4 regions of the Exiguobacterium sp. s56 genome follow, and region 1 is predicted to be linked to each of the others. Evidence: riboswitches for the same ligand, from Rfam matches in the RefSeq annotation. Region 1 holds a riboswitch; each other region holds the start of a gene.
The links. Region 1 has a riboswitch for thiamine pyrophosphate ahead of thiT (energy-coupled thiamine transporter ThiT). Riboswitches for the same ligand answer to the same signal wherever they lie in the genome.
Positions count from the first base shown of each region.

Region 2: it holds a riboswitch for thiamine pyrophosphate, as region 1 does, so the genes downstream of both, tenA (thiaminase II) here and thiT (energy-coupled thiamine transporter ThiT) in region 1, are expected to answer to the same signal.
Region 3: it holds a riboswitch for thiamine pyrophosphate, as region 1 does, so the genes downstream of both, KNP71_RS02965 (YkoF family thiamine/hydroxymethylpyrimidine-binding protein) here and thiT (energy-coupled thiamine transporter ThiT) in region 1, are expected to answer to the same signal.
Region 4: it holds a riboswitch for thiamine pyrophosphate, as region 1 does, so the genes downstream of both, thiW (energy coupling factor transporter S component ThiW) here and thiT (energy-coupled thiamine transporter ThiT) in region 1, are expected to answer to the same signal.

Region 1 covers NZ_JACSLR010000001.1:270,656-278,135, forward strand. The annotation lists gene pknB (Stk1 family PASTA domain-containing Ser/Thr kinase) at 1-1,825, shown strand, start outside; gene rsgA (ribosome small subunit-dependent GTPase A) at 1,870-2,754, shown strand; gene rpe (ribulose-phosphate 3-epimerase) at 2,756-3,412, shown strand; TPP riboswitch at 3,432-3,532, shown strand; gene thiT (energy-coupled thiamine transporter ThiT) at 3,609-4,181, shown strand; gene KNP71_RS01415 (thiamine diphosphokinase) at 4,181-4,768, shown strand; gene rpmB (50S ribosomal protein L28) at 4,827-5,015, opposite strand; gene KNP71_RS01425 (Asp23/Gls24 family envelope stress response protein) at 5,269-5,631, shown strand; gene KNP71_RS01430 (DAK2 domain-containing protein) at 5,654-7,345, shown strand; gene sdaAB (L-serine ammonia-lyase, iron-sulfur-dependent subunit beta) at 7,409-7,480, shown strand, end outside.
Region 2 covers NZ_JACSLR010000009.1:62,738-70,217, reverse strand. The annotation lists gene thiD (bifunctional hydroxymethylpyrimidine kinase/phosphomethylpyrimidine kinase) at 1-431, opposite strand, end outside; gene thiM (hydroxyethylthiazole kinase) at 431-1,219, opposite strand; gene tenA (thiaminase II) at 1,216-1,890, opposite strand; TPP riboswitch at 1,972-2,076, opposite strand; gene pelG (exopolysaccharide Pel transporter PelG) at 2,138-3,586, opposite strand; gene pelF (GT4 family glycosyltransferase PelF) at 3,567-4,985, opposite strand; gene KNP71_RS09855 (DUF2194 domain-containing protein) at 4,982-6,829, opposite strand; gene KNP71_RS09850 (tetratricopeptide repeat protein) at 6,811-7,480, opposite strand, start outside.
Region 3 covers NZ_JACSLR010000002.1:3,845-11,324, forward strand. The annotation lists gene KNP71_RS02950 (energy-coupling factor transporter transmembrane component T family protein) at 1-592, opposite strand, end outside; gene KNP71_RS02955 (ABC transporter ATP-binding protein) at 592-1,920, opposite strand; gene KNP71_RS02960 (ECF transporter S component) at 1,913-2,488, opposite strand; gene KNP71_RS02965 (YkoF family thiamine/hydroxymethylpyrimidine-binding protein) at 2,481-3,074, opposite strand; TPP riboswitch at 3,156-3,256, opposite strand; gene KNP71_RS02970 (GTP-binding protein) at 3,318-4,511, opposite strand; gene KNP71_RS02975 (hypothetical protein) at 4,614-4,877, opposite strand; gene KNP71_RS02980 (SMP-30/gluconolactonase/LRE family protein) at 4,890-5,771, opposite strand; gene rlmN (dual-specificity RNA methyltransferase RlmN) at 5,948-7,009, opposite strand; gene KNP71_RS02990 (amidase family protein) at 7,079-7,480, opposite strand, start outside.
Region 4 covers NZ_JACSLR010000009.1:18,980-26,459, forward strand. The annotation lists gene KNP71_RS09550 (putative quinol monooxygenase) at 1-73, shown strand, start outside; gene KNP71_RS09555 (VOC family protein) at 88-972, shown strand; gene KNP71_RS09560 (LTA synthase family protein) at 992-2,821, opposite strand; gene KNP71_RS09565 (VOC family protein) at 2,935-3,333, opposite strand; gene KNP71_RS09570 (YcxB family protein) at 3,427-3,927, shown strand; gene KNP71_RS09575 (GNAT family N-acetyltransferase) at 3,909-4,388, shown strand; gene KNP71_RS09580 (hypothetical protein) at 4,383-4,649, opposite strand; gene thiW (energy coupling factor transporter S component ThiW) at 4,714-5,202, opposite strand; TPP riboswitch at 5,267-5,365, opposite strand; gene KNP71_RS09590 (hypothetical protein) at 5,390-5,710, opposite strand; gene KNP71_RS09595 (aminoglycoside phosphotransferase family protein) at 5,753-6,721, shown strand; gene KNP71_RS09600 (hypothetical protein) at 6,723-7,469, opposite strand.

The DNA.
Region 1 (7,480 bases):
GGTGTTGCGATCTGAATTCTCGCATAACGAACAATTTATACGCCGGTTCGAACGGGAAGCCCACGCGGCGACTAGTCTGAACCATCCGAATATCGTCGCCATCTACGACGTCGGAGACGAGCGTGACATCTATTACATCGTCATGGAACACGTCGATGGGATGACGCTCAAACAATATTTGCAAGAAGAGTACATATCTGTCGACGAGGCGCTTCGCATCATGGGACAGATTTGTGATGCCATCGACCATGCCCATGCGAATCGAATCATTCATCGGGACATCAAACCGCAAAATATGATGATCGATCAGAGCGGCAACGTCAAAGTGACGGACTTTGGGATTGCGGTGGCCATGTCGAACGCGACGCTGACCCATACGATGTCAGTGCTCGGCTCGGTCCATTACTTTTCTCCAGAACAGGCGCGCGGAAAGTTCGCCGATGAGAAGTCAGATATTTATTCACTCGGTGCCGTCCTGTATGAACTCGTGACCGGACGCGTTCCGTTCATCGGGGAGACGCCAGTCGCCGTCGCACTTCAACATTTGCAAGACGACCCGATTCGACCGATGGATTTGAACCCGAACATCCCGCAAGCGCTTGAGAACTGCATCATGCAGGCGCTGGCGAAATCACCGGGCGCCCGTCACACATCGGTCGCCGCCTTTAAGAAGGATTGCATGACGGCGCTCGACCCGGAACGTGCGAACGAACCGAAACGCCTCAGTACGGAACAGGACGCATTCGATCAGACGCTCGTCATGTCACCGGTCGTCCCGGACGAACCGAACGTCAAAGAGACACCGGAACAACCGGTCGCACCGACCGAACCTGAGACAGCGAACCCGAAGCCGAAACGGAAGAAGAAGTGGTGGCTTTGGCTCCTACTCCTCTTCTTGTTGATTGGCGGCGGAATCGGGGCATATGTCATCGCCGATGAGATGTCCCGTGCCGTCGTGCCAGACGTCGTCGGGATGACGAACGACGAAGCGACGACCGAACTCGAAACAGCCGGTTTTGTCGTCGAAGCGACAGAGCGGGCGAGCGATAACATCGCCGCTGGCGACGTCATTTCGCAGACACCGCAAGCCGGTCGGAAACCGAAACGCGGAACGACCGTGACGATTGTCGTGTCGGCCGGGAAAGAGACGGTCGCGATGCCGGACGTCGAAGGATTGTCTCAGTCGGCGGCCGAGCGGACGCTCAAAGACCTCGACTTTGCGGATATCGAAATTCAATCCGAGGCGTCGGAGACGGTCGACAGCGGCGATGTCATCTCCCAGTCGATTGCTCCGGACAACGAGGTCGTCCCGTCTGAAGAGACGGTGACGCTCGTCGTCTCGACCGGTAGCAATAAAGTCGAACTCGCCAATTTAGCCGGGTATACGTTTGAGGAAGCGACGACGTACGCCGAACAGAATAGCTTGAAAATCGTCAAACGAGACGAGTATTCAACGAGCGTGCCCGCCAACCAAATCATTCGTCAGTTACCGACGGCTGGAACAGCCGTCGACCCGGGGACGGAATTGACCGTCATCGTGTCGCAAGGGGTCGAACCGACCGACGTCTCGATTGAACGGGAAGTCAACGTCGAAATCGATCCGCCTGCTGAAGGCGAAGAACCTGTGGCACTCGAGGTCGTCATTCGGACGGTAGACGCCCGTGGCGAAGTCGAAGTGTTGCGTGATAAGATAACGGAGACGACGACTTACTCGTATACGCTCGTCATTGCACCGGACGAAGTCGGAACCGCGACGATCGAAGTCGACGGGGAAGTCGTCCGGACGGATACGGTGACGTACGCACAAGCAAAAGATTCACAATGAAGAGGTGGCGCGCGCGTCGCCTCTTTTTCTAAGGAGGTCATAGGATGAAAGGTACGATTATTCGATTACAAGGCGGGTTTTATGATGTCATGACGGAAGAGAAACAAGAGATCCGTTGTCGCGCCCGCGGCAATTTCCGCAACCGGAACATCTCGCCGGTCGTCGGCGACGATGTCGATATTCAAGACCAAGGGGACGGCACAGGCTATATCTTGGCCGTCGATGAGCGGTCGAACCATCTCGTCCGCCCGCCGATCGCTAACATCGATCAAGCGTTCTTGCTGTTCTCGGTCAAGGAACCGGCGTTCTCGTTCCATCTGCTCGACCGTTTCCTCGTCTTAATCGAATCGAAGCAAGTCCATCCGATTATTGTCTTAACGAAAATGGACTTGTTGACGGAGTCGGAACTCGAAACGATTCAAGCGGCAGCGGCCTTATATCGGTCAATCGGCTATGAGGTCATCGAGACGTCGACGGAGACCGGGTCGGGGATTGAACAAATTCGTGGGTCGTTTAAAGAGAAGACGAGCGTGTTTGCCGGACAGACCGGAGTTGGCAAGAGTTCGCTCTTGAACGCGGTCGCGCCGGAACTAGAACTCGCGACCGGGAAAATCTCGAAGTCGCTCGGCCGAGGCAAGCACACGACGCGTCACGTCACGCTCATCACGCTCGCTGACGGGCTCGTCGCTGACACGCCTGGTTTCTCAAGCCTCGAGTTCCCAGAAGAACTCGAAGTCGAGGAGATGCGCTGGTGCTTCCCTGAGTTCGTCGAGCGGCATGACGACTGTAAGTTCCGAGGCTGTGCCCATTTGAACGAACCGGGTTGTGCCGTCAAAGCGGCCGTCGAGGCGGGAGAAATCGCTTCCACCCGTTATGAGAATTATGTTACGTTTATGGCAGAGTTAAACGATAGACAACGGAGGTACTGACATGATTAAAATTGCACCCTCGATTTTAGCGGCGGACTTCGCCAACCTAGAGGCAGAAGTGAAGGCGGTCCAAGAGGCCGGCGCGGATTATATCCATTTTGACGTCATGGACGGTCAATTCGTCCCGAACATCTCGATCGGTCTCCCGGTGCTCGCGAGCTTACGGAAGAAGTCGGACATGGTGTTAGACGTCCACTTGATGATCGACCAACCGGAGCGCTTCGTCGAAGACTTCATCAAGGCGGGAGCGGACATCGTCACCGTCCACGTCGAAGCGACGAACCATTTGCATCGCGTGCTTCAACAAATTAAGGCGGCCGGAGCCAAGTGTGGCGTCGTTCTCAACCCGCATACGCCGCTGTCATTGATTGAACACGTGCTCGGTGACGTCGACATGGTACTTCTCATGACGGTGAACCCTGGCTTTGGGGGTCAGAAGTTCATCGAATCGGTCGTGCCGAAAATCGCGGCGTTGAACGAGATGCGCCAAGCGCGCCGTCTCGACTTTGAAATCGAGATTGACGGAGGCGTCAACGCGGAGACTGCGAAATTATGTATCGATGCCGGTGCTGACGTGCTCGTGGCCGGCTCGGCCATCTATAACGAGCCGAGCTATAAAGACGCAATCGATAGCATTCGCAACGCATCTCGTGTATAATCGTCCATAGAACAACAAATATTGTCGCAAGGGGTGTCACATTCTGTGGCTGAGAGGCATACGCTAACCCTTTGAACCTGTTCCGTTCACACGGACGTAGGGATGTGGCGAAAATGCACGTTGCTACTCGATAGCAGCATGGCGTTTACGTCATGCTGCTTTTTGTCGTTCGCTCATATTTTAAGGAGGGAAATAGATGAAACAACGTTTAAAATTACAGGCGCTCATTGAAATCTCATTGTTCGCCGCACTCGGTTTGATTTTTGATTTGCTCATCCCGTTCCGGATGCCGCAAGGCGGGTCAATCAGCTTGGCGATGTTGCCGATTTTCGTCATGGCGTATCGTCACGGTTTGAAAGGCGGACTTGCGACCGGTGCACTTGTCGGAACGCTGCAACTGCTGTTCGGGGCCTATATCTTCACGCCGGTCCAGTTCCTGCTCGACTACACGTTCGCTTACGGTGTCGTCGGGATGGCGGGGCTGTTCGCTGGTCAAGTGAAACGAGCCGCCAAGGATGAGGCGAAAAAGACGCTCGTCGTTTATTTGGTGCTCGGCGCGCTCCTCGGTTCACTGCTTCGTTACGGGGCCCACGTCTTGTCGGGGATCGTCTTCTTCGCCGAATACGCGGAAGGTCCGGTCGTCGCCTACTCGTTCGCCTATAACATGACGTACATGCTCCCGTCCTTCCTCGTGTCGGCCGTCGTCCTCGTCCTCTTGTTCGTCTCGGCACCGCGCTTCGCGACGCTCGCGACCCGGGACGTCCGCTAATGCGGGTGTTGATTGTGGCGGCCAGCCCGGAACCAATCTCGGGACTCCCGCGTGACGTCGATTACATCATCGGCGTCGATGGGGGGTACGAGACACTGTTGAACCACGGGCTGAACCCAGATCTCGTCGTCGGCGATTTCGACTCCTTCACGGGCGAAGTGCCGATCGACGCCGTCCGTTATCCATCTGAGAAAGATGTGACCGACCTCGAGATCGCTCTCGAGGCGGCACGGGGGCATGGCGCGACGGAAATGCTCGTCTACGGTGCGCTCGGCGGCCGGCTCGATATGACGCTCAGCAATATCGGTCTGCTCGAGGCGTATCCTGAGATGCGTCTCGTCACGGCAGGGCAGACGGTACGACTCGTCGGGTCGGGACGCTATGAACTCCCGCGTCAAGACGGTCACTATTTGTCGCTCATCCCATGGAAGCAGGCGAACGTGACCATCCGCGGCGTCAAATATCCGCTCGACCGTCACGATGTCGTCAGCCATGAGGCGCTCACCATCTCGAACGAATGGGACGATGAAGCGGCGGACTTGATCGTGCACGACGGTATGGTGCTCGTGCTGTCTATCAAAAAATGAACACAAAAAAATCCCATCGGCGAATGCCGCTGGGATTTATTTCGTTCGTGTATAAAAATTATACGCGTTCAACGAGACCTGATTTAAGAGCGCGAGCTGAAACCCAAACTCGTTTAGGTTTACCGTCAACGAGAATACGAACTTTTTGTACGTTTACACCCCAAGTGCGTTTTGTCTTGTTGAGTGCGTGCGAACGGTTGTTACCTGATTTAGGTGATTTACCTGTTACGTAGCATTTACGTGCCATGCGTTTCCCCTCCTTTTTTATGTGGGTTCGTCCTAATAGACACTCGTTTATATTAGCACGGGTTTTTTCACGATGCAACTAGAAAATCATAGGATGACAAGAAAAAAACTTGACATTACTGGAAAGGATTTTAATAATGAATGAGGGTTACGGCTACAATTGACCGAGTTTATGGAGCAGGTTCTTTTAATAACTAGGTACTTATTGTAGAATGTAGTGAAGGAATCATTCCGAATAAAGGAGGCTACTCCATATGGCAATTGAAATGAAGACAACATATGGCAATATTGACATCACGAACGACGTGGTCGCGACACTCGCAGGCGGTGCGGCGATGGAATGTTTCGGCGTTGTGGGAATGGCGTCTCAAGCTCAATTGAAAGACGGGATCGCAGAACTATTGAAACGTGAAAACTACGCCCGAGGCGTTGTCGTACGTCAAGATGGAGAAGACGTACATATCGACATGCACATCATTGTAAGCTACGGGACGAAAGTGTCGGAAGTCGCATACAACGTGCAAAGCCGTGTAAAATACACGCTCGGTGAAACTTTAGGATTAAACGTTTCGTCGGTAAACATATTCGTACAAGGCGTTCGTCTGACGAATGACTGACGAGAACGAAGGAGGATTTGGTGTGGGTTTAAAACGTTTAGATGGATTGGTGTTCGCGAACATGGTCGCGAACGGTGCAGCCAACTTGAGCCAGAATGCGGATTATGTAGATTCGCTTAACGTCTTCCCGGTGCCGGACGGCGATACGGGGACGAACATGAATTTGACGATGACATCGGGTGCGAAAGAAGTGGCCGCACTCAACTCGGCGAATATCGCTGACGTCTCATCGAAGTTTGCACGCGGTCTCTTGATGGGGGCACGTGGGAACTCGGGCGTTATTTTGAGCCAGTTGTTCCGTGGTTTCGGTAAAGCAATCGAAGGCAAGACAGAAGTGTCGACAGTCGATTTCGCCGAAGCGTTGAAACGTGGCGTCGATACGGCATACAAGGCGGTTATGAAACCGGTTGAAGGAACGATTTTGACGGTTGCTCGTGAAGCGGCCGACGAAGCGCTCCGTGCTTCAGAGTCGACGAGCGACTTCAACGAGTTCATGGAACTCGTGATTGTCGAAGCGAAAGCTTCACTCGAACGGACACCGGACTTATTGCCGGTCTTAAAAGAAGTCGGCGTCGTCGATTCAGGCGGCCAAGGCTTGCTCGTCATTTATGAAGGGTTCCTCGCTAGCCTCGAAGGCAAAGAACTTGAGAAACCACATGCACCGGTCATGGATGCGCTCATTGAAGCTGAACATCATGCCCACGCTGCACAAGGATTCATGTCGACGGAAGACATCGAGTTCGGCTATTGCACGGAAATCATGGTCCGGTTCCAAGACGAGAAATTGAAGGACGCGCCGTTCAACGAGGACGCGTTCCGCAATGAATTGTCTGAACTCGGTGACTCGCTCCTCGTCGTCGCAGACGAAGAGTTGCTCAAAGTTCACGTTCACGTCGAGACGCCAGGTGACGTCATCACGAAAGGACAGCGTTACGGGGAACTCGTCGCTGTCAAAATCGAGAACATGCGTCAACAGCACTCGACCATCTTAGAAGAAGAGCATGGCGCCAACCAGCACGGCGTTCAAACGGCTGCTCCGACGGCTCCGAAGGCGAAAGCGCCGTTCGCGATCGTTACGGTCGCGATGGGCGAAGGTGTCAGCGAATTGTTCCGTTCACTCGGGGCGGCCCACGTCATCGAGGGCGGTCAGACGATGAACCCATCGACGGAAGATATCGTCAAGGCGATTGAAGCGGCCAACGCGGATCACGTCTTCATCTTCCCGAACAACTCGAACATCATCATGGCTGCTGAACAAGCGGCCTCGGTCGCACCTTGCGGCGTCTCGGTCATTCCGACGAAGACGGTGCCACAAGGACTCGCGGCAGCGATCGCCTTCAATCCGGAAGCGGATGTGGAAACGAACGAGAGCGTCATGAAGGCTGCGGCAAGCGCCGTCAAGTCTGGTCAAGTGACGTATGCGGTTCGTGATACGAGCATCGACGGTGTCGAGATTCGTAAAGACGACCACATGGCGATTGCCGAGAAGAAAATCGTCGCCTCATCGGCTTCGAGCCTCGAAGCGGCGAAAGCGCTTGTCGACGCGCTCGTGGATGCCGATGACGAAATCATCACGATTTTGACGGGCGAAGGTTCGTCAGCGGAAGACGTCGCAGCACTCTCGGCGTATATCGAGTCGAAGAACGACGAGATTGAAATCGAGGTTCATGACGGGAAACAACCGCTCTACTCCTACATTTTTAGTGTGGAATAAGCTGTAACTCAGCCCTACCTTCTGTATAATGAAGGTAGGGTTTTTTTGAAAGGGGGAAATGCGATGAAATATCGCAGTGTGTTTGATATCATCGGTCCGGTCATGGTCGGTCCATCGAGTTCGCATACGGCCGGA
Region 2 (7,480 bases), on a different contig from region 1:
ACTTCCGCTTCCGGCACGTTCGGTGTGACGACGGTCGCGAGCGGCAAGAGGGATGTCTTGAGCGCCTGGACCGCCGAATCCTGAAGCAGCGAGGCCCCGCCTTTCGCAATCATGACCGGGTCAACGACGAGCCGATTGAATGTGTGACGCCGCACCCCGTCAGCGACCACCTCGATGCGCGCCGCATCGAACAACATCCCGGTCTTGCACGCTGCAATCATAAAGTCTGAACCGATTGCATCGAGTTGTTGCGTCACGAGTTCTGGTGACACCGCCTCGACCCCATGCACCCCACGCGTGTTTTGGGCCGTGACAGCCGTCAAAACACTCGTCCCGAACACACCGAGCTCTTGAAACGTCTTCAAATCAGCTTGAATGCCAGCGCCACCGCCCGAATCCGAACCGGCAATCGTCAACACTTGCTGCCGTATCATGACACCACCTCGATGCGGTCACTCGGCAACTCGACCGCCGTCATCTTGCCGAGCTCATTCAAGAAGTGAACGGGGAAGTCACCCGGCCCGTCGGCCAAAGCGGTAGCGAGTTCCCCGCACCGGGCATAACCGGCTAGCGCTGTCGCCGTGGCCGTAACCGCATCCCGTTCGACCGCAAGGAACGCACCGACGACCGCACTCAGTAAACAACCGGTCCCTGTCGTCCGGGCCATCGCGCCAGTGCCGCCTTTAATTTCAATCGTCACGTCCCCGTCACTGACGATATCCGTCTCTCCGGTCACGGCAACGACACAGTTGTAGCGCTTAGCCGCTTCACGCGCGATGTGATTCAAATCATCCCGCGTTTCCCCGGCGTCAACGCCGCGCGCCGCCGCGTCGAGACCAATCAATGTGGCGATTTCTCCGGCATTCCCACGGATGACCGTCGCACGGACAGATTGCAGAATCGCCTGGGCGACGTCGCGCCGAAATGAGGTCGCCCCGACACCAACCGGATCGAAGACGATCGGACTACCTGCTTGATTCGCCGCCTGTCCGGCTCGAATCATCGTACGTTCCGTCATTGCATCGAGTGTACCGATATTGAGCACGAGCGCATCGCTTAAAGACGCCATCTCGGCCACTTCTTCAACCGCTGACGCCATGACCGGGGCCGCCCCGATGGCGAGCAACCCGTTCGCTGAAAAGTTGGCGACGACGATATTCGTGATGTTGTGGATGAGTGGCCGTTCGGCTCTGACTTTGTCCCATAAGTCGCGCTTCATCGTGTCACCCCCGCCGGTAAATCCCACGACTCGAGCGTCCACGCCATCTCCCAAAACGCATGTTCATAATAACAACTCTTCAAGAACAACTGTTGATACCGAAAGCGTTCTTCCGCCGTCGCCTGCCCAGCGAGCACGTCGAGTCGTTCAATCTGTTCCTCGACGAGGTCGCGGAACCATTCCGACCCGTACGTCGCAATCCACGTCGCATAAATCGGATGATCGGGTGTCGCGTCTTTCATGCGTTCGCCAATCTCGTAATAAACCCAATAGCACGGCAAAATCGACGCGAGCACATCACCGAGCGTTGGACCGGCCTGTTGCATATGGAGCGCATAGGCGTAAGCCGTCGGGGCCGGCTCAAACGTCGCCCACTCCGCCTCCGTCACGTTGAGCAAGGTGAAAAACTCACGGTGAAGCGCATGCTCTGCTTCGATGGTATGGAGCGCGTGCGTCAAAAAGCGGCTCGCCACTTCCATGTTCGGGGCGAGTGTCGCGCCTTTCGCCTGTACTTTCGAGAACTGGTTCAAATAATACGAGTCTTGCATGACGTAATGCCGAAACTTCGCCTCGTCGAGTTCACCCGTTCCGAGCTCGCGGACGAACGGATGGTCAAAGCTGGCTTGAAACAAGGCATCGGCCTCTTGTCGTAAATGTGCGGTGAATGTCATGTTTTCTCCTCCTTTGTAATCAAAAAAGACGCCGCCTTCCATAACGGAAGCGGCGTCGGATTTACACAAAGTGTACGAAAACAATCGGTTCGCCCACTTCCCTACGCTAGCGTGAACTAGATCAGGTTCAAAGGGTCTGGACCTCGTCCATCTCAGCCGCGTCACGCGACTCCCCTAGTGGTAAACATTATGAAATTCGGTCGTCTACGACCACATCATATCAGTCTTTCCCTGTACTGAAAACCCTTTATCGCGAAAAGCGCCGGTTCAACAACGTCCCCATTTGCGAGAACCGCTCGGTGCCGAGCTTGCGACGGTTCGACGCGGCGAACACGTAATAATCGACTTTGCCCATATAATAAATCAAACGCAGGCCGGCCAAGAAGAACGTGATCGTCGTGCTGACGGCAAAGCCGACACCGTACCAATCGATGCCGCGCGGCAAGAGCAGTAACGCGAACAACGCGTTCAACGTGAAGAACGAGATGTTGACGAACAACGCGCCGCGCCGGTCCTCGAAATAGAGCAACAACAACGTCAAGATGAGAATCATCGCATTCGCGAACGCCGCGAGCGTCGTCATCCGAAAGATTTGACCGATCTCATCCGGGACACCAATCCAACTGACGAACACGCCCGCCATCAGGATGGCGAACAGCGTCACCACGCCTTGGCTCCGTGCGAGTCGAATCAACTCATTTTTCAATACGGACGTCATCGTCTGTTTCGCCTTCTCGATTTGATGGAGTGCCCCGCCGTAGTTGATTAATCCATAAAACGTACGGTAGCGCTCATAAAACCGGGTCTCGACGGCAACGACGAACAACAGTTGCGTCGGGATAATCGTCAAGTACGACCAGAAGATGGCCGTATCATAATACGGGTTGAACAGGAACGAGTCCGCGATGATGACACGTCCTTCACCGAACCAGATGATGAAATTCGTGACCCAAATCCCGAGCACGTACAACACGCCGATGGCGAACAAGTCCGGATAGCGGTCGAAGTACTTGAAGTACGAGAACTCTTTCACCGCGTAACGGAGTGGGAACGTCCGGAGCATCGCGAAGAATAACCCGAACAACGTCACAATCATCCCGACCGTGAAACCGAGCAACAGCTCGAGACTCGACGGGTCGACCATGAGACGGCTGATCGCATAGACGCTCCCGACCGAGATGAGTCCACCGAGCAGGAAGCTATAGGCCACCGCTTGATAATACTTGGCGGCACTGAGAAACAAAAACATGACCCAGATGACGTTAATCGTCATGAATAAAACGAACAACGTCAGTTTGTACAGAAAATCGAGCGGCGACAATAGCCAAAAGATACTATACAGCAAGCCTGCAGCGAGAATCGTCACTTTGAGCATCCCGGTGAATACCGGGAAAATCTCATGTGCCTTCTTCTCATAAAACAAGTCCGCCACGTATCGGGTGACGACGAGCTGTTGAAAACTGAACAAGATTTGCGAGAAGATGAACGCGTACGAGACCGAGATCATGAAGAGCGTCCGTTCGGCGAGCGACAACGTCGGCATTTGGAACGCCAACCATTGAATCGTACCGACGACCAAGATGACAATCAACCACGGTCCGGATGTGACGAGGCCGGAGAACGTGTACGCCTTCAGCCGGGACGAATAGTAGTCTTCTTGGAACAACTTCTGTAACTTAAACCCGATGCCCGCCATACTGTTCCCTCCTCGCTTCATAGATAGCCTTATAGCGGTCCACGACTTGTTGGAGACGATAATATTGGCGGACCCGCTCCCGTCCGTTCTTGCCGAACCGCATTCGTTCCTGCGGGTAATCCATCATCCATTCGACTTTGTCGGCGACCGCTTCCGGATGAACCGGTGGCACGATGAAACCGGCCGGACCAAACGGGTCATCCGCTCGTCCGTATAAAAGCTCGGAACAGGCGCCGACATCGGTGGCGACCCACGGAATCCCGGCGGCCATGCCTTCGAGAATCGCGAGCGGCTGCCCTTCCGAGATGCTCGTCAGGAGCAGTAGATCAAAGGTCGGCAAATACGTTTGGACGTCCACTTTCCCGGCCAGTTCGACATAATCGCTCAATCCGCTCTGTTCGATGAGCAGACGGCACTCTTCCGCATATTCTTCATCCTCGTCGAGTGGACCCATGATTGTCAGTTTGAACAGACGATGCCGCTCCTGCAAAATCTTGGCGGCGTAAATCATCGTCTTCAAGTCTTTGATGGGAACGAGGCGGACGATGGCACCGATTTGAAAGAGGTCGTGCTCCGGACGATTGACCGTCGCCTGGATTTGTCGGTCGGCAATCCCGTTGGCGATAATTTTCGTCTTCTCGCTCGGGGCGCCGATCCATTCCTGATATTCGCGATTCCGCTCGAACAAGGTGATAATTTCATCGGCCGCGTTATACGCCTCGCGGGACAAGTGGTGGAAGAACCGGACCCATCTCGGCTTATACGGCGCCGGAATCCAATACGACTGTAAAATTTCTTCCTCGCGTTCACGGGAATAAATGCCATGCTCGGTCAAGATGAACGGGATCCCTTGCGTCTCTTTCATGTAGGAAGCGACTACCCCGGCATAACCCGTCGATACGGAATGGACGAGGTCGACTTTCGGGAGCGGCTGATGGAGCACCCGCAAAATCGGGGTGTACATGCTTTGCCACATCCAGAAATAGTCGATGAACGAGCCGCCGTTCATCTCTTCGGCGTAGGCGGCCTTCACGTTGCGCCAAAAGAACTCGCTCGCGAAAAACGCCTCGCTCGAAGGCACTTCTTTCCCGAGTAGTCGCAACGCTTGCCGGTTCGGGCTTCTTAACATGAGCCAATCCGACACGTTCTGTTCGTCGTCGGCACCCCACTTCAATCGTCCCCTCGCGCGTTCACCTACGTCGTTCAAATACAGATGGGTGATGCCGGAGACGTTCGGAGGGAGCGCGTATTTCATGTCTTCTGGCCGTTTCTCGGTCGGTTGAATCGAGATGATTTCAAACGACACCTCGGGCATCGCCTCGATTAACGTCTGCGTCCAGCTCGATACGCCTCCGCTCACGTACGGATAACTGCCCTCTAAGACAAGTCCGATTTTCATTGCGCTTCCCCCTTGATGTCGATCTCAGCGTTCGCCGATGTCAGTTTGACGAGATAGAGCGGTCGGTCGGCCTCCCACTGCTCGACCGTCCCGAAATCAAACTTTCCTGTCTCGAGTGACTGGCCCGGTTTCAGGCGAATCGTAAAATGAGACGGGTTGACGAGCCCTTCCCCGGCCAAATAGACCGTCGACTCATCGAACGTGACGTTCAAATCAGCTTGTTGGTAGGTGATCATCTTTTCGGTCGCGTAATGTTGCGTATACGCTTCGAGATGCGGATATTGGTCTCTCACGTCATGGACGATTTTTCGCAGGCTCGTGAACATCGTATCCCAGTCCCGTCCGAAGGCCCGGTCTGGATCGATGACATCATCCGGGTGAATGAAGTGTGAAAACACGCCGAAGTTGGCGATTGCATCGACCATCTGAAAAATCGAGCCGCGCTCTTCCCCGTAATCGCTCGTCACGCGCGGGAAATGATAGAGATTCGGGTGCGTCGCATCAAATTCGAACTCTTGCACGAAATCCCCGCTTTCCGGTTCTCCGGTGTAGAGCGAGGCGATTGTACGAAGTTCCGGCAACGCCTCGGCAATCGCATCGACTCCCGTCCGGTTGAGCGCGTTCGACGGTGGGACGTATGACTTGAGCGTCTCGGCCGGGAAATAGTTCGCAAATACGGATTCGGCCTGTAATAACGACCGTTTCATCTCGTCTTTATCTTTCCACGGGATATATCCATACGTCGGATCAATCGGTTCATCGGCCGTGACGAGCGACTGATGATTGTAGCCATGCAGGCCGATTTCACCGCCGTGGGCAATCAGTTTTCGCCCGAAATACAACATCGGAAACTCGCCGCGCTTAATCAACTGCTCATCGACAAGTTCCATCTCTTCCTCATACGTCCCAATCATGGCACCTGTATAAATCACATCGTCGTCTTTCGCTAAATCGACCATGTCTTCCCACCAATCTTCGGCGAAGAAGTCTTTGACGGATTTATCAAGCGGGGTGGCAGAGACATCTTTCATCTTCCCATCCATGACCGGTGCCGGGAAATCATCAATGTACATGAGTTTGATGGCCGCTTGTGCCGTGACGAACGCCGGTGGCATCGTGCCGAGCGTCTGCACGAACAGTCCGCGAATCATCTTTTGGTTCGTGATGGTCGTGTTCCAGTATAGGACGTTCCCTTCGCCGACTCCGTATTCCCACAGGATTGGGAAACCTTCGGCTGACAACATGACGTTGGCGTCATCCGCGATTGCAAAGTCGACGACGCTATGAACGAACAGGTCGTCCGGCGGATTCAAGTCGACATAGCCCGGGAAAATCGTCTCCTCGAAATTCAAGCCGTATACGTCCGGCACATACTCACCAATTTCTTCAATCCCGGTCAACGCGTTCCACGCGGGGTCTTTGAACCGGTTCGCGAACACGAGGTTGCCGCCCTGTTCGACGTAACGCTTCATCGCGACGAACGGCCATCTCGATGAATCTTCTCCGGTAAAAATGATAATCGTATACGGAGAAGGCGCAATCGATCCGACGGCACCAGGACTGACTTCACGCACGTCGAGCTTCGCGTACTGCAAGCCGTGACGCAGATTGTCCGCCGTCTCGACCGCCAAATCTCCTTCATCCCGGACGAGATAAATTTGAAGTTGATGTTCGCCCGCTTTCGCTGACGCATCACTCTTCAATTGATCGATATTCATCTGCTGCTCGGCGACGTTCGGCAGTAACGTGTGCAGCGAATGAATCCGTAAGTATTGAATCGCACCGACGATGACTAGAAATAAGACGATGAAGAGCGAGAATGAGATTACAGTTCGTTTTTCCATGATGTCGTGTCACTCCATTCTTCAAACAACAGTCGGTACTCATACGGCACATCCTCGAGCGAAAACTGGGTCTGCATCATAAACATGACCGCCTTCACTTCGTTCCAACGCTCCCGCTCATAATAGAAGTTGATGAGCATGAGGTGGGCCTCGATTCGTTCAGGGAAATGATGGACGTACTCCTTCAGGATGTTCAATTGCTCTTTTGGATGCTGTAACGTGAGATAAATCTCGTTCAAGTCTTCATAAATCCATGGCGTCGGGGGATAGAGCGTCTTCGCTTTTAACAATTCTTCGAGCCATGCGGTCTGCTTGTCCTTCAACATGACCTCAGTGATGAGCTCGCTATGAATCATCCGTTTATAGATTGTCGCGAGCCGTTGAATCGTGTCGGGATTTCCCAAATCATACTCGCGTTTTGCCAATTTCAGTTCTTGTTCATACTGGTCGATTAAGATATTCATCGTCGCTGCCGCATAGTGGACGGTCTCACTGTCCGTACTCTCGAGACCCATCTGCAAATACTTCCCTTGTTGGTCAATCGACTGATTGACGTGCGTCAAAATCGAATGTTTCCGAATAGCCGGATCTTTAGAATTGATGGCATCGTTGAGCGGCAACAAGTGCGCGCTACTATTCGCTTCATGACGA
Region 3 (7,480 bases), on a different contig from region 1:
GTTCCGCTTGTCGGATCGATCCGGCCAGAAGCGGGATGACTAAATTCGGAACGTGCCGAATGTGATCGAGTCGTGTCTCTAAACGAACGCCTCGCAAAGCATGCGTTTCATACAGTTGCATCAGTTCATGCTTCAAAATCGGAAAGAAACGAAAGCCGACGAAGACACTGTAAGCGATTTTAGGTGACAACTTCCCTTGTTGCATCAAGCTGTAGACGAACCGTTTGGGATCCGTCGTCAGTGTGAACAGGAGTGACAACGCGGTGAATGCTAATACCCGTAAGGAGAGCGTCGCTGCTAGTATCACATTCTCGTCGGTGACGTCGTTGCCGAACAGCGTGAACATGACCTCCCCGCTCGTCTCTTTTCCAAAGACGAGCGTCGTCCACAATGTCCCGAGCGCGGTGAATAAAAACGGAATCATGAATAGCCCCCAGCGCTTCCAGTTCACGTTAGAAAAAAGAATTTGAAGTATAAGCGTTCCGATGAATACCGCAAGCGGCGTCCATGGATTGTACATAAAGGCAAGACCGAACATGAGACACGTCACGGTCATAAATTTGATCGTCGGATTCATCTCTTGAAACGTCATCACGATTCCTCCAGCAATAAACCGTGAGCTTGTAGTAGCTCCGTCTCATTCCAGAGCGATGCATCATATGGCCCACTCAAGTAACCTTCATGCATCAAGTAATAGGTGTTCGCGATTCGGGCGAAACTAAGGTCGTGTGTCACAAACAGAACCGTCTGGCCGGCGCGGATTCGTTCAACCATCAATTCATAAAGCGCACGAAGCGATACCTCATCTTGTCCAGCAGTCGGTTCATCGAACGCGATGAGCCGTTTATTCGAGAGCATCATCACGCCGATGGCGAGCCTTCGTTTTTGACCGTGACTAAGCGAGAGTGGGTGGTCGTTACGAAACGGTCCAAGCCCGAGCCGGTTCATGATGTCCCCAATCGGACGATTATGGCCATATGCGAGTTCACGTGTCACATCACTCGTGATAAATAGATGAGCCGGAGATTGTGGGACGAGTCCCACTTCTTGATGTTCGCGGGCAAGGCTCTTGAGCCAAGTCGATTTGCCACTGCCGTTTCGACCAAGTACGGCAATGAGATCACCCTCGGCGACGGTCAGCTTGCTCGTTGCTAGGTTGAATGTTTTTCGTTTCAATTGCGGTACGTGAAATAAAATAGTATTTCCTTGTATCACTTCAACCGGAGAGAACGTATAATCCGGGCGGGCAACGAACGGTCCGTCATAGTTGATGCGTCCGTTCACGAGTTCCACTTCTCTGTCGAAGAACCCGCCCCATAGGAAGGGTCGATGCTCGATGACGACAACGTTTACCGTCTGTGCGACGTTGTCGAGCCACTGAACGAAACGGGTTGATGTCTCGGGATCAAGGTGCGCGAGCGGCTCATCGAGCAGTAGCCATTCCGGCTTCCCGATCAAAGCACAGGCGACAGCGATTTGTTGCTTTTCACCACCTGACAGGTCATGAATGACTCGGTCACGATAATCGGTCAACTGCAATTCCGCTAAAATCTTGGCCACACGCGCCATCATCTCGTCCCTCGCCACGGCAAAATTTTCGAGTGTGAAAATCAATTCCTCCTCGACCGTCTGCATGACGAACTGACTGTCAGGATCTTGAAACACCGTTCCGACACGACGATTCACCTCACCAGCTGCATACGTATCATAAGAGCGGTCAAACAAGTGTAATTTGCCTGTCACGATGCCATCGCAGTTATCCGGATACAGACGATTCAACAAAGAGAACAATGTCGATTTTCCCGACCCGCTCGCCCCCGTGATGAGTGTCCTCCCAGCCGTTAATTGAAGCGTGATATCCGTCAATACTTCGCGCTGTTTTTCCGGATAGCGGAATGACAGCTGTTCTGCCTCAACCATGCACACGTCCCTGACGCGCGATGGCATACCCTTCGAGCGCACCCGTCCGAAGCAACAAGTCGCTTAAAATCTTACCTCCCAGACCGGCAATGAGCATCCCGCTCGTCGCTCGTAACGCGAACATCGTCGCCACGTATGTCGGACTGAGGGCAGCGAGTCCACCCATGACGTACGTATACGCGAAACTAGTCGCAGCTGCACCAAATCCGGCCAGCATGAGCACCCAAAGGTCATATCGCTTGTAGCTCGTGACCGCAAACGCTGCTTCAGCACCAAGTCCTTGAATGATCCCGACTAAAATAATACGAGGTCCAATCGCGTTACCAATCATCATCTCAATCGTCGCCGCAAGCACTTCGGACAAGAATGCGGCGCCAGGTCGGCGGATGATATAAGCCGCAATAATCGAGACGATGAACCAAATCCCAAAAATCCATTCGTACGCGATCGGTCCAATCAAGCCAGCCCATAGATTCCCGACATGGACGAACGCCAAATAGACGACAGCGAACACGACCGATAAAATGGCCAACAAGACGATTTCTTTTAACTTCCACGACTTAAGCATGCTGTTGTCCCTCGTGTGACGGGCTGTTCACGCTGAACGTCACCGTCATGACGACGTGGCTCGTCTTCGCACGGACCCGGTCGAACGTCGCCTCGTAAAATGAAAACACCGGTTCGATGTCGCCGTGAATGCCCGAGGCGTAATGCATCGAGTCATTGAAGACGCCACGCTCTTTCGCAAAGGCAATTTCTTCGTAGATGATGTCCATATACTTCGCGTCCCCGAGCGGATAGAGGGCGAACTGGGAAGAGACGTACTGGGTCGATACCGGACCGTTCACAGGATCAGTCGTCACGTCGAGCAGGTTGTCTCCTGCCGTGTCGCCTGGGCAGCCGACCGAGAACGTCCCGCTCATCGACATATGTTCCCCGTTCTTCGACGCATGTGACAAGACGGCTTTGGCCACGTCGAACACATGCTCACTGCGTCCCCGGATGACCGTCGAGACGTCATCGGTATGCCGCCAAACGTTTTGCAAGTTCGTCTCTTTCAATGCCCCTTTGATGACACTCACAAAATCAGATGTCATTGGGCTCAGCGTAAAGCGGAATCCGACGATCGGACTCGTACCACATTGGTTGTTCATGTTCTATTCCCCCTTATTGTATGTACACAAAAAAGCCGCATCCATGAGAATGCGGCCACTCGTCCAATGTAATAATCCATTAGAAAAAGTGCCACACTTCCTCACGCCGGTATTACCCGGATCGAGTCATAAGGGATTGGAGCCATGCTCACATCTCAGCCGAAGCACCCCTAGTGTAGTCCAATGTATGCGGTTATCTATGCAACGAGAAGTATAGACGACCGCTCCGAATTTGTAAACGGTTTATGTGAAAGTCACGATACCGTTCCCCGGAAGCGTGTCCTGCAACGTCGTCCAATCGAGCGCCATCTCCTCATCCGTCAACAGACACGCGTCGAGTCCGGCCTCGATGACCGCACGCTCCATCCGCTGCCCGATCAAGACGAGCTCCGTCTGACGGTCCCCGTACGGCTCGACGTAGTCGGCGGCGAGCTCAGGTTCTGCCGTGAACATGAGACTCCGCTCTTCCTCCGGCAGCGTCGCGAGCCAACGTCCCGCGTGTTCGAGCGTCGATGCGTACCCCGCTTGCGAGAACAGGCAGGCGATGTCGTTCCGGGAGGCGATCCATAAGAAACCTTTGGCGCGGACGACTTGATCCGGGAACGCCTCGATCCAGGCGTGGAGCCGCTCCGGATGAAACGGACGGCGGCGGCGATAGACGAACGAACTGATGCCGTATTCCTCCGTCTCTGGTGTGTGTGTCTCGGCCTCTAGTTCTTGAATCCAGCCGGCGGCGTGCATCGCCTGCTCGAAATCGAAAAGATTGACGTCCAACAGCTCCGTCAACTCCACGTTCGCGTAAACTGACGTCAACAGTTTGGCGGTTGGATTGAGCGCCTTCAACAGCCCGGCCATCTCACCGAGTTCTGTCTCGGTCACGCGGTCCGCCTTGTTCAAGACGATGATGTCCGCGAACTCGATTTGGTCGACAAGCAGGTCGACGACCTCGCGGACGTCCGTCTCATCGATGGCCTGCTTCCGTTCATGAAGCGACTCGCCCGAGTTGAAATCTTTCAAGAACCGATACGCATCGACGACCGTCACCATCGCATCGATATAGACACGGCTCGTCAAGTCGATGCCAAGGGCGTCATCGGCGTATGTAAACGTTTGAGCGACCGGAATCGGTTCTGAGATGCCAGATGACTCGATGATAATCCCGTCGAGCTCACGGTCGTTCGTGATGTCCTGTACCGCTTCGAGCAGGTCCTCACGGAGCGTGCAACAGATGCAGCCGTTCGATAGCTCGACCAATTTTTCGTCCGTCCGCGAGAAACCGTTCTGCTCGATCAATCGTTCGTCGATGTTCAACTCGCTCATGTCGTTGACGATGACCGCATATTTCTTGCCGGACCGATTGTTCAACAGATGATTCATCAACGTCGTCTTGCCGCTCCCTAAATAACCGGACAGCACCGTGATTGGAATTCGTTTCATGTATCTTCACTCCTAAATCGTAATCATTACTCTTTAGATAATGACGGGTCACCTTTGTCTTGTCAAGAAAAAACACGCCCGTTCCCGGACGTGTTCCTTTCCCTATTCTTCCAACGCCTTGCGTTCCGCCTCGGAGCGGGGATACGTGTTCGCTTGCCACTCGGCCCGATAAATCGAATCGAGTTGCGTCAGACCGACCTCATCCTCATCCTTATCGGCATCGACACTCGGGGCCTCATCCCAGCGCGGATTCAAATACGTGTGGTCGTCTTCCTGGTTCGAATCCAATAGTTTTTGAATCCCGACCCGGGCCACTGCCGCGAGTGCCAAACCGATGCCTGCACGAACGAGCAATCGCTTCACCATCTCTTTACCTCCTTATCGTCCAAACCGATAGAGCGGCATCCCTTTCACGTCTGTATCGATTTTAAAGACCGACCCCGCGTCCGGATGGGCTTTGAGTGCCTCGTCATCCATTCCTTCACGAGCCGTCGTGATGGCGAGTTGGTTCAAGTCGTCACCGACGAAACAGCACGATGTGACGTTCGGGGCCGGCACGAGCACCTCGAGCACTTTTTCACCCGTCTCCGGGTTCCAGCGCGAGACGCGGCCGCCGGCGAAGTGTGCAATCCATAAGAACCCTTCCTCATCGGACGTCATGCCGTCCGGGAATCCTTCCTCGACGGTGAAATCGATGATGGCCTCCCCTTCGCCGAGCGTACCCGTCTTCAAGTCAAAGGCGTATTTACGGACCGTCTCGGTCGGTGTATCGATATGATAGAACGTCGAATGGTCGGGTGACCATGTCAGTCCGTTCGATAATGTCAACTCGCTCAACATGACCTCGGTCGTGCCGTCGCGATTCAGGCGGTATAGTGTCGCTTGTTCCGCCTCGTCTTCAAGATGGAGCGTGCCGGCGAAGATGCGTCCGTACGGGTCGGCTTTCCCGTCATTGAAGCGGAGCTTTCCTTCCGGGTCGTCGAGTTCGACGATTTTATCGAGCTCTTTTGACGTCTCGTCCCACTCATAAATCCCGTCTTTCAAGCCGACGACGACGCCGTCCGTCACTTTCGGGACCGCGAACCCGATCTGTTGTCCCATATCGAACGACGACAATTCATCTTCCTTCTCATCGTACCACCAAAGTGTATGTCCCTCGATATCGACCCAATAGAAGCGTTTCAGTTCCGCATCCCAACACGGGCCTTCCCCAAGCGTATTTCGAACTCGAATCCATAACGCAGCGTTTACTGTCTCCATTGAATTGCCTCCACTCTCTACATTGATTTCAAGTGACTATTCCCTGAGGGGGCAATCTCTATTCAACATTTCCCAAAATAGCAACCGCTCGGAAGAAAAATATTGAACCGGGCCGGCATCCTTCTAGGGCAGAAGACAAAAAAACTCCTTGAATCATGAGATTCAAGGAGTCCCTGTCATTTTGCGCCTTCGACATTCATATGCTTGCTGCGCAACTGGCCACAGGCCGCATCGATATCAGTCCCGTGCTCGAGACGGACACCGGTATTGATGCCCCGCTTCTTCAAGACGTCATAAAACGCCATGATGTCCTCAGACGTGCTCCGCTCATACTGAATATGCTCGTTGACCGGATTGTACGGAATCAAGTTGACGTATGACTTGTCTTTAATATCGTCAATCAAGTCGGCGAGTTCCTCGGCGTGCTCCGGCAAATCGTTCACTTTCGATAAGAGAATATATTCGAACGTGATGCGTTTGTTCGTCTTCTCGACGTAATAACGGATGGCCGGCATGAGCTTGTCGAGCGGGAACGCCCGGTTGATTTTCATGATTTGCGTCCGCAACGCATCGTTCGGGGCGTGGAGTGACAGCGCCAAATTGATGCGAAGATCGAGGTCCGCGAATTTGTAAATCTTGTCGGCGAGACCGCTCGTCGACACGTTGATTTTACGCGGTGCGATGGCGAGTCCGCGTTCGTCTTTGACGACACGGAGGAAATCGACCAAGTTATCGAAGTTATCGAACGGTTCCCCGATTCCCATGACGACGATATGACTGACGCGGGCACCTTCCCCGACCTCGTCCAAATAATGTTGCACGGTCATGATCTGTTCGACGACTTCGCCGGCCGTCAAATCGCGCGTCTTCTTCAAGAGACCGCTCGCACAGAAGCTACAGCCGATGTTGCAGCCGACTTGCGTCGTCACACAGACCGAACGTCCGTATTTGTGACGCATGAGCACCGTCTCGATATAGTGTCCGTCATGCAGTTTAAGTAAAAATTTGACCGTCCCGTCGCCCGCTTCTTGTTTGACGAACAGGTCTTGCGTCGAGATGACGTATTCGGCGGCGAGCGCCTCACGTACCTCGGCCCGTACCGAGATGTCCTCGATGTGCTTGACTCGGTCGATATAGAGCGAGTCCCAGATTTGTCTAGCGTGGAAGGCGCTGTATCCCCAAGAGACGCACGCTTCCGTCAGCTGATCGAATGTCAGCCCGTATATAGATGGTTTCATTGCTATCTGTCCTTTCTTCAATCCACATACGTACCATTGTAGCGGACGTGGACGACCGGTGCAACGTTCTTATAACGGTGGGACGGGACGTGTCACGTGACGCTCGAACGCATAGGCGAGACGAATCAAGTCGCGTTCGGCATAGCTCGTCCCGGTGAATGATAGACCGAACGGGGCCCCGCTCGCCTTCAAGCGATACGGGATCGTGACGGTCGGATGGCCGGCTTTCGCCGCCATGTCATAATTGTGGTCATGCGGCAAGACGAGCGCATGAAGTTCCTGCTCGGCCAACAATCGGTCGATGCCGTCCGTCTTGGCGTGATAGACGTCGTCGAGGCGGCGCATCAAATAGGCGTCCTCAATCAAGCGACCCGATTGTTCGTTCGCTTTCTCGAACGTCTTCTGTCCGTGCGGAATCGTCTCCGGATGACTGTTGTTCCAATTAATCAAATCCGACAACGTCTCATACGG
Region 4 (7,480 bases), on a different contig from region 1:
CTATCAGGCGTATCGGAAGGCGGCAGAGACGTTGCTCGCGGTTCGTGAGGTGTATCGTCTCCACGAAGTCTGAAAGGAGAAAAGACTATGATTACTCAACCGATTATCCCGTGCATTTGGTTCGAAGGTGACGTTGAGGCAATTGCGGAGTGGTATGTGTCGAAGTTTCCCGATTCATTCGTCGACTATACGACGAAACTGATAGACACGCCATCAGGTGAGACGACGATTGTGACCGTCTCGCTGGCGGGACAGTTCTTTCAACTGCTCGGTGCTGGTCCGCTGAAGGAGCGCAACCCGTCCATCTCATACATGGTTGCGTTCCCGACGTCGGAAGAAGTGGAGACGCTGTGGAACGAGCTTGTGGAGGGGGCAGAGGTGCTCATGCCGCTCGACACGTATGATTTCAGTGAGCGCTACGGCTGGTTGAAAGACAAGTACGGTGTCTCCTGGCAAATCATGCATAGCGGCGGGATGGACATCCAGACGGTGACCCCGTGCTTCTTGTTCGTCGGAGACGTGTTCGGTCGGGCCGAGGCGGCGATGAACGACTGGATCTCCATCTTCCCGGATTCTTATGTGCTCGAAGACCATATGATTCGTTACGAAGCGACAGACGGTCCAGAGTTGGAAGGGAAGCTCAATTACGCCCGCTTCGTCTTGTCCGGACGCGAGTTCGTCGCCATGGACAGCGCGGAGAATCATCAATTCGCCTTCAATGAGATGCAGTCGCTGATCGCATTTTGTGAGTCGCAAGCCGAGATTGACGAGTACTGGGCCAAGCTGTCGGCCGTCCCGGAAGCGGAACAGTGCGGCTGGCTCCAAGACCGGTATGGTGTCTCCTGGCAAATCGTGCCTTGGGAGATGGAAGAGATGCTGACGACCGGAACAAAGGAACAATTGGCGCGCGTGACGCAAGCGTTCTTAACGATGAAGAAAATCGATGTCGCCGCTTTACGAAACGTCTACTGACCAAAACAAGCCGTCCCGATTACTTCGGGGCGGCTTGTTTGTCGTTTGGTGTGAAGTCGGACAGGGCGTCCTTCTCAATCATTGTATCGGATAAGCGAAGCTGTTCGGCGGCCTCGTCAATGTATGGTTCACATGCTTGAAGCGGTAAGTCATCACCGGTTTCGACCGAATAACACATGCCGCCACCGACCGGCTCTGTCAAATCCGGGACAAAATAGAGGTCGTCGTAGCGGAACGAGCCGTTCCGGAACACGGTCAAATTGGGCTCGTCGTCGAGGAGCGAACTTCCAAGCATGTACGTCGGTGTCATCCCGAGCAAATCGAGGATGGTCGGGGCCAAATCGACTTGACCGCCGCTCGCATTCACCGTCTGACCTCGTTCGAGTCCGGCCGGTTTGATGAATAACGGGACGGAACGGTCAAGCTGGAACAGGTCGACCGTGGAGTCGGCACCTGCTTTCACGGCCATCTCGTCACCGGCAGCGGTCAATCCGCTGTCGTGGTCGCCATAAAAGACGACCAAGGCGTCGTCCCACGTTCCGTTGGCTTTCAGTCGTTCAATCATGAGACCGACGGCGGCATCGGTGTAGTGGACGGTATGATAATAGTCTTGGAGGAGCGGGTCCTCGTATTCCGATAAATCCAACCGTTTCTCCTCGTCCGGAATCTCATACGGCGTATGGCTCGTCAACGCGACCATGAAGGAATAGAACGGCTCGTCCAACGTGTCCAAGTGGTCGACCGATGTCGTCAGGAACTCCTTGTCGCCGACGGCCATACCGATGACCGGATCGGCCGGATAATCGTCTTGGTGGAAGAAGTGATTGTAGCCAATCTGCTCATAGAAGTTGGCACGATTCCAAAACTCCTTGTCGAACGCATGCATCGCGGCCGTATCATAGCCGGCTCGTCGTAACTGCTCAGGCAAGGCGTCAAACGTGTTCGTCGCATACTGCGTGTATACCGACCCCGATTTGACAGGGTATAGCGAGGCGTTGACGGTGAATTCCGCATCAGACGTCCGTCCCTCGTGCGTCTGATGATAAAAATTCGGGAAATACAGCATCTCGTCGAGGAGCGCATTCAGATTCGGCGTCAGTTCTTGCCCGTTAACCGTCTGGCCGATTACGGACGCTTGGAACGACTCGAGTTGGACGACGATGACGTTCGTATCGGCTGTGGTCTCAACTGGTTCGGTCGCTAACGCTTCGATTTGGTTGCGCTCCCGTTCTGTCAGGTCGTCATCGAGATGAAGGGCGTCCTGAATGCCGCGGAATGCATCGAGGCCGTGATAGCCCCAAAAGCCGAGCTGATAATACTCGCGCATATTCGAAATCGAGCTTTTCCGGTGATCTGTTTCGGCGTAATGAACGACGGTCGGGACGGTAAAGACGATGAAGCCGATAAGAAAACCGGCGACCGCCAAACGGCGACCGAGACGTTTCGGTTCCGTGATGGGGTGTCGCTTCATATAGAGGAGGACAGCCGCGTAGACGAGCAAGTCCGTGAACAAGATGAAGTCGGGCGCTTGAATCAGTGTCAGAAAGCCGCCCCCGACGTCTCCCATCTGGCCGATATCAGACAGTAGGGCGGCCGACAGCAAGTTACCGAAATAGCGGTAGTACCAGACGTCCGAGATGAGGAGCGTGCTGTGCAGAAACAGCGACGCGAACAAAATCCAGCGGCGCGTCTGTTGTTTTATGAGTAGCGCCCAACTCGTCATCATCAAGATGGTCGCTAGATTGATGAACAAAAAGCGCAGGTCGAACGCGCTCGCCGTCAACAGACTGAATAGGAACAGCTTGGCGAGGGAGAGCGATAAGTAACTCCAATAATCGAGATATTTCATGAAAGGCCTCCAAACGTTACGGACAAAGTGTGTTCTCTGTCATGTACCTGTTCGAAGACGGCGAAAAACATGAGGGTGTGCGATTTTAGCAATAAAAAAAGCGAGGCAGCGCCTCACTTGATGACAAACGTGTCCCGGAGCTCGATAATCGTGCCTTCCGGGGCTTTTAGTTTACTTAAATATCCATCGACGACGAAGTAGATGTTCCCGCCGCGCTTTGGTAGGAACGTCACGCCAAGTGATTCTAGCCGTCTCACTTCCGCTTCGAGGTCATCGACATAAAGCGCGAAGTGGACCGGGCCGGCCACATGCTTCGAATACGGTGACAACGTCTCATCGACTTTCGCCGTTTGGAGCTCGATATAAAAATCACCGAGTTTAAGCCAGCTATTGAACGCGCGCGTATGAAAGTCGGGCGACTCCTGAACGAGCTCGAAGCCGAGCGCCTCATAAAATCGTTTGGATGCCTCATAGTCGGGCGTTTGGATGCAGAGATGGTGGATTTGTTTCATGATGTCACTCCTTTCTTTTAGTTTATCCAATCAACGTTCTGAACGGAACTTTTCTTCACGTGAGACGTATAGGACACCAAGGAGGGAATGATGATGAAAATCCAATACGAATTGACAGAAGACGACTATATCCGGTTCAACTTGAGCCATATTAAACGTTCGAAAACAGGAAAGCGGATGATCCTCTTACAGCGAATCATCGGACCACTTATCTTTTTAGGCGCTGCTTTCGTGCTGGCGACGTGGCTCCAAGAGACGGACTGGTGGCTATATGGCATATACGGGGTCGCGAGTATTCTTTGGTTCCTGTATTATCCGAAATACTTTGAACGGCATGTCCGGAAGCAGACGCGGCGTCTCATCGACGAACGCAGCAACGAAGGCATGATTGGTCCCCACACGATGGATTTGGAGGAGACTGGTCTGCGCGATTTAAATGAGTTCGGCGAGACGCGTGTGTCATGGGCAGGAATCAAGGAAGTCGTCGAGGAGGACGATTATGTGTATCTATACAACTCCTCGGTCAGCGCCTATATCTTGCCGAAGCGCGGACTGGACATGGAAGAGGTGCGCCGATGGCTGCCGATACGCTGACGATTCAACTTGTCGATGACACAAACCGGGAGGCTGTTGTCGCCTTGACCGTCGCTTCTGACCAAGCTCGCTTTATCGAAACAAACGCCGAATCGCTTCGCGAGATGGAAACCGATGTCAAATATGCGTGGCAGTGCTATGCGCTTTGTCGCGATGAGCATCCCGTCGGCTTCATGATGATTGGGGCCGAGAACAAGGTGGAGCGTTACATCTGGCTCGATCGATTTATGATCGATGTGACAGAGCAAGGGAAAGGCATCGGTTCAACATGTTTACAACTTACGATTCAGTGGATGAAAGAACGCTTCGATGTCGATGACCTCATCCTCAGTCTGCATCCGATGAACGAACCGGCGAAACGGTTCTATGCGAAGGGGGGATTTGTCGACAGTGGCCTGATTGATGAGGCGAACGGGGAAGAGATTTGGGTGTATCACGTCAAACAGGGACAGCCGTCATAAGTCGGCCGTCCCTGTTTTCGTCGTCGTTGAGCCTTGAACAGCACTGCCCGCTTTGAAAAAGAGAACGATCGCAGCCACTCCGAAAATCGAGATGAACACGTTTTGGAGCAGCACATCGACGAACATCGGCTCGCTGGAGAACGTGCCCGTCGCAATTTGAGCATTCCAGCGGGTGAACGTGGCGATGCGTTCAAGCGTGTACAAGAGACCGGACATGAACAGGCAAGCGGTGGCAGCCAGTAATAGCGTCAATCGATTCAAGACATGACCTCCTAGTATGTGTTATCCTGATTTTACCATTTTCTTTAGCGGGGGCAACTCCTATTTATCGTTTCACCGTGAGCGGTCGTAATTGCTTGACCCGAGCCAAGACGATCCAGCCGAGCACGGCCCCGGTCACACTCGACGCAAGGAAGGCCGGGAAGAAGAACAGCGCCCCGAACTCGCTCCCCATCAACACCTTGGCGTACGGGACGGCGACGAGCGAGGCGATGAGGCCGGTCCCGATGACTTCACCGAATGCGGCGAAGGCGACGCGGTTCGTCTTCATATAGAAGACCCCGGCCAAAAGCGCCCCAATCATACCTCCGGGAAAGGCCAAGAGCGACCCGGTACCGGTCATGACACGGACGATTCCGGTCACGAACGCAACGAGAACGGCCCCGATCGGCCCTACGGTGACGGCGGCGATGACGTTCACCATATGTTGAATCGGATAGGCACGGGCGACACCGGTCGGAATCGAGATGAACAGGGAACCGATGACGGCGATGGCGATGAGCATCGCCATCCAAGTGAGTTGTTGAATACGCATAGATAGTCTCCTTTCAAAATGAAAACGCCACTTCTCCAAGTGGAAAAGTGGCGTGGAAAGACAGACAAATCCCACACCACTTCCCTACGCTGGTATGAGCCAGATCAGGTTCGAAGGGTCCGGCGTATGCCGTCTCAGCCCGAAGGCTCCCCTAGTGGTCGTTTATTAACATGAGTATAGCATACCGTCATTTGACGCGGTCGAGCTTTCGCGGTCGGAACGTGACATAGGCGATGCCGACGAATAGGCCGTACAGCAAAAGGGAAAAGACGAGATTAATCAACCACGGGAGTGTCCCCATGAACACGGCGACGGACGCGTTTTGAAACCAGACGAGCGAGAGCGACAGCCCGACAAAGCTGAGAACGAGCGTTGTCCAAAAGCCGACAGCTCGGCGCTTGAACAGACGCCAAACGAGCAGCCCGATGATGAGACTGACGACGGCCGTCGCCCCTAAGTACATATACAAGATGGCATCGACCGGGTATGAGTAATATACAACGTCCATATCGTTTCCTCCTAGGAGATGATGAAAGAAAGGGTGAACAGGATGAGACAGGCAATCCCATGGCGTGACCGATCGTTTCGTGAACGGTTCGAACGATGGATTGAGGCAAACGTGCCGAATGCGAGGTGGCACGTGATCAAAGATACCGATTTGACGTACTTGCTTGTTGGCGCGCTCGATGAGGAACGTTACTACGCCAAAGCGGTGACCGATATCAGCCGCGGCGAGGCCGGATTGTCGGCGTTTCTGGCCGAGCGGCATCCTGATTTCGTGCCTGACGTCATCGCCATCGATTCAGCCCGGAACTGGTTGCTCATGCGAGACATCGGCGGAGAGGCGCTACGTGAACGACCGGACGTGAGTCGATACGAAGCGGCGTTGCGTCAATACGCACAGCTGCAGCGACAGGAGGTCGACCAGATCGAGACCTGCTTGTCTTACGGCATCCCGGACCGTCGACCGGCCAAGTTGAAGGGCGAAATTCGCACGTATTTACCTGAGCTCTGCGCCGGGCTCGAGCAATACAAAGCCGAGGCTATGCTCGCGCTTCAAGATGAATTGATCGCGATGTGCGATGAGCTGGCGATTGGGATGCCGATGAGTCTCGAGCACGGTGATTTACACGGCGGCAACATCTTCTGGCGGGAACGGACGAATGATTTGTGTATCCTCGACTGGGGCGACGCGACCGTCACGCATCCGTTTTTCAGCGTGCGCGTGTTTTGGAACGCGCTGTACGACTTATTGCCGGAAGAAGACGAGGTCGCCTGGTATGAACAGATTCAAACGATGCGTACGGTTTACTTGGAAGCGTGGAGCGGCGTCGCACCCAAGGACGTACTTTGGCGTCATCTATTGATCGCCGAAGAGCTCGGTTGCGTCTATCGTGCCTTGTCGTGGCATGTGTATGTGACGAGGTACCGGTACGATGTAGCTGAGTCGAGCGATAAGCCGGCGCAATGGCTCAATTTGCTACTCGAGTACCGGGACTTGAAACGACGTGTCCCATAAGTCATTCATGTTTCTCGAGTAGGTTTTCATAATCCGTCTCGCTCCAAAACAGCGGAGCAATCGACTCCGGCCCTTTGAAGATCTCACCGTCCCGGTCATAGACGATGGCGTAGCCACCCTCGACTTCAAAGACGATCAAATCGGCCTTCACTTCCTTGACCCCGTTTCCCGCGATGATAACGTTCTCGAGCGGATCGCGCGCCAGTTGTACGCCCCATTCGTTGAGCTCGACGATGAGCGCGGATGTGTAGGCGTGGCGATTATAGAGCGTCTGGAATTCATCTTCGGTCAGGATGACGTCCGTCGGTGGGGCACTCGTCCCATATTTCCGTTTTTCAATCTCTTCGACGAATTGAAGGAACGATGCTTCTTGCCAAAACAGCGGGGCGACCGACTCGGGACCGTTAGCGATGTCCCCGTTCTCGCTCTCATAGACGGTGGCGTACGTGCCGTCATCGAGTTTGAACGGATGAATATCGGCGTATGTATGCTGGATGCCGTCGCCGGCGATGACGACGTGCTCAAACGTCTCGCGGAACGGGGTGAGTCCATCGTTCTCGAGTGCCTTCAAGAGCGGCGGGACTTTTTCATATTGGTCGAAGACGTCTTTAAAATCTTCTCGCGTCCAAGCGGTGATGTCTTCGGACGACGGCTCATTTGTATCGGCTGGGACGATGGGTTGCTCAACGGAATCGGTGCACCCGGTCAGTAAAAACACACTGAATCCGAGTAGGCCTAGGCGTTTCATCAATCAAACCT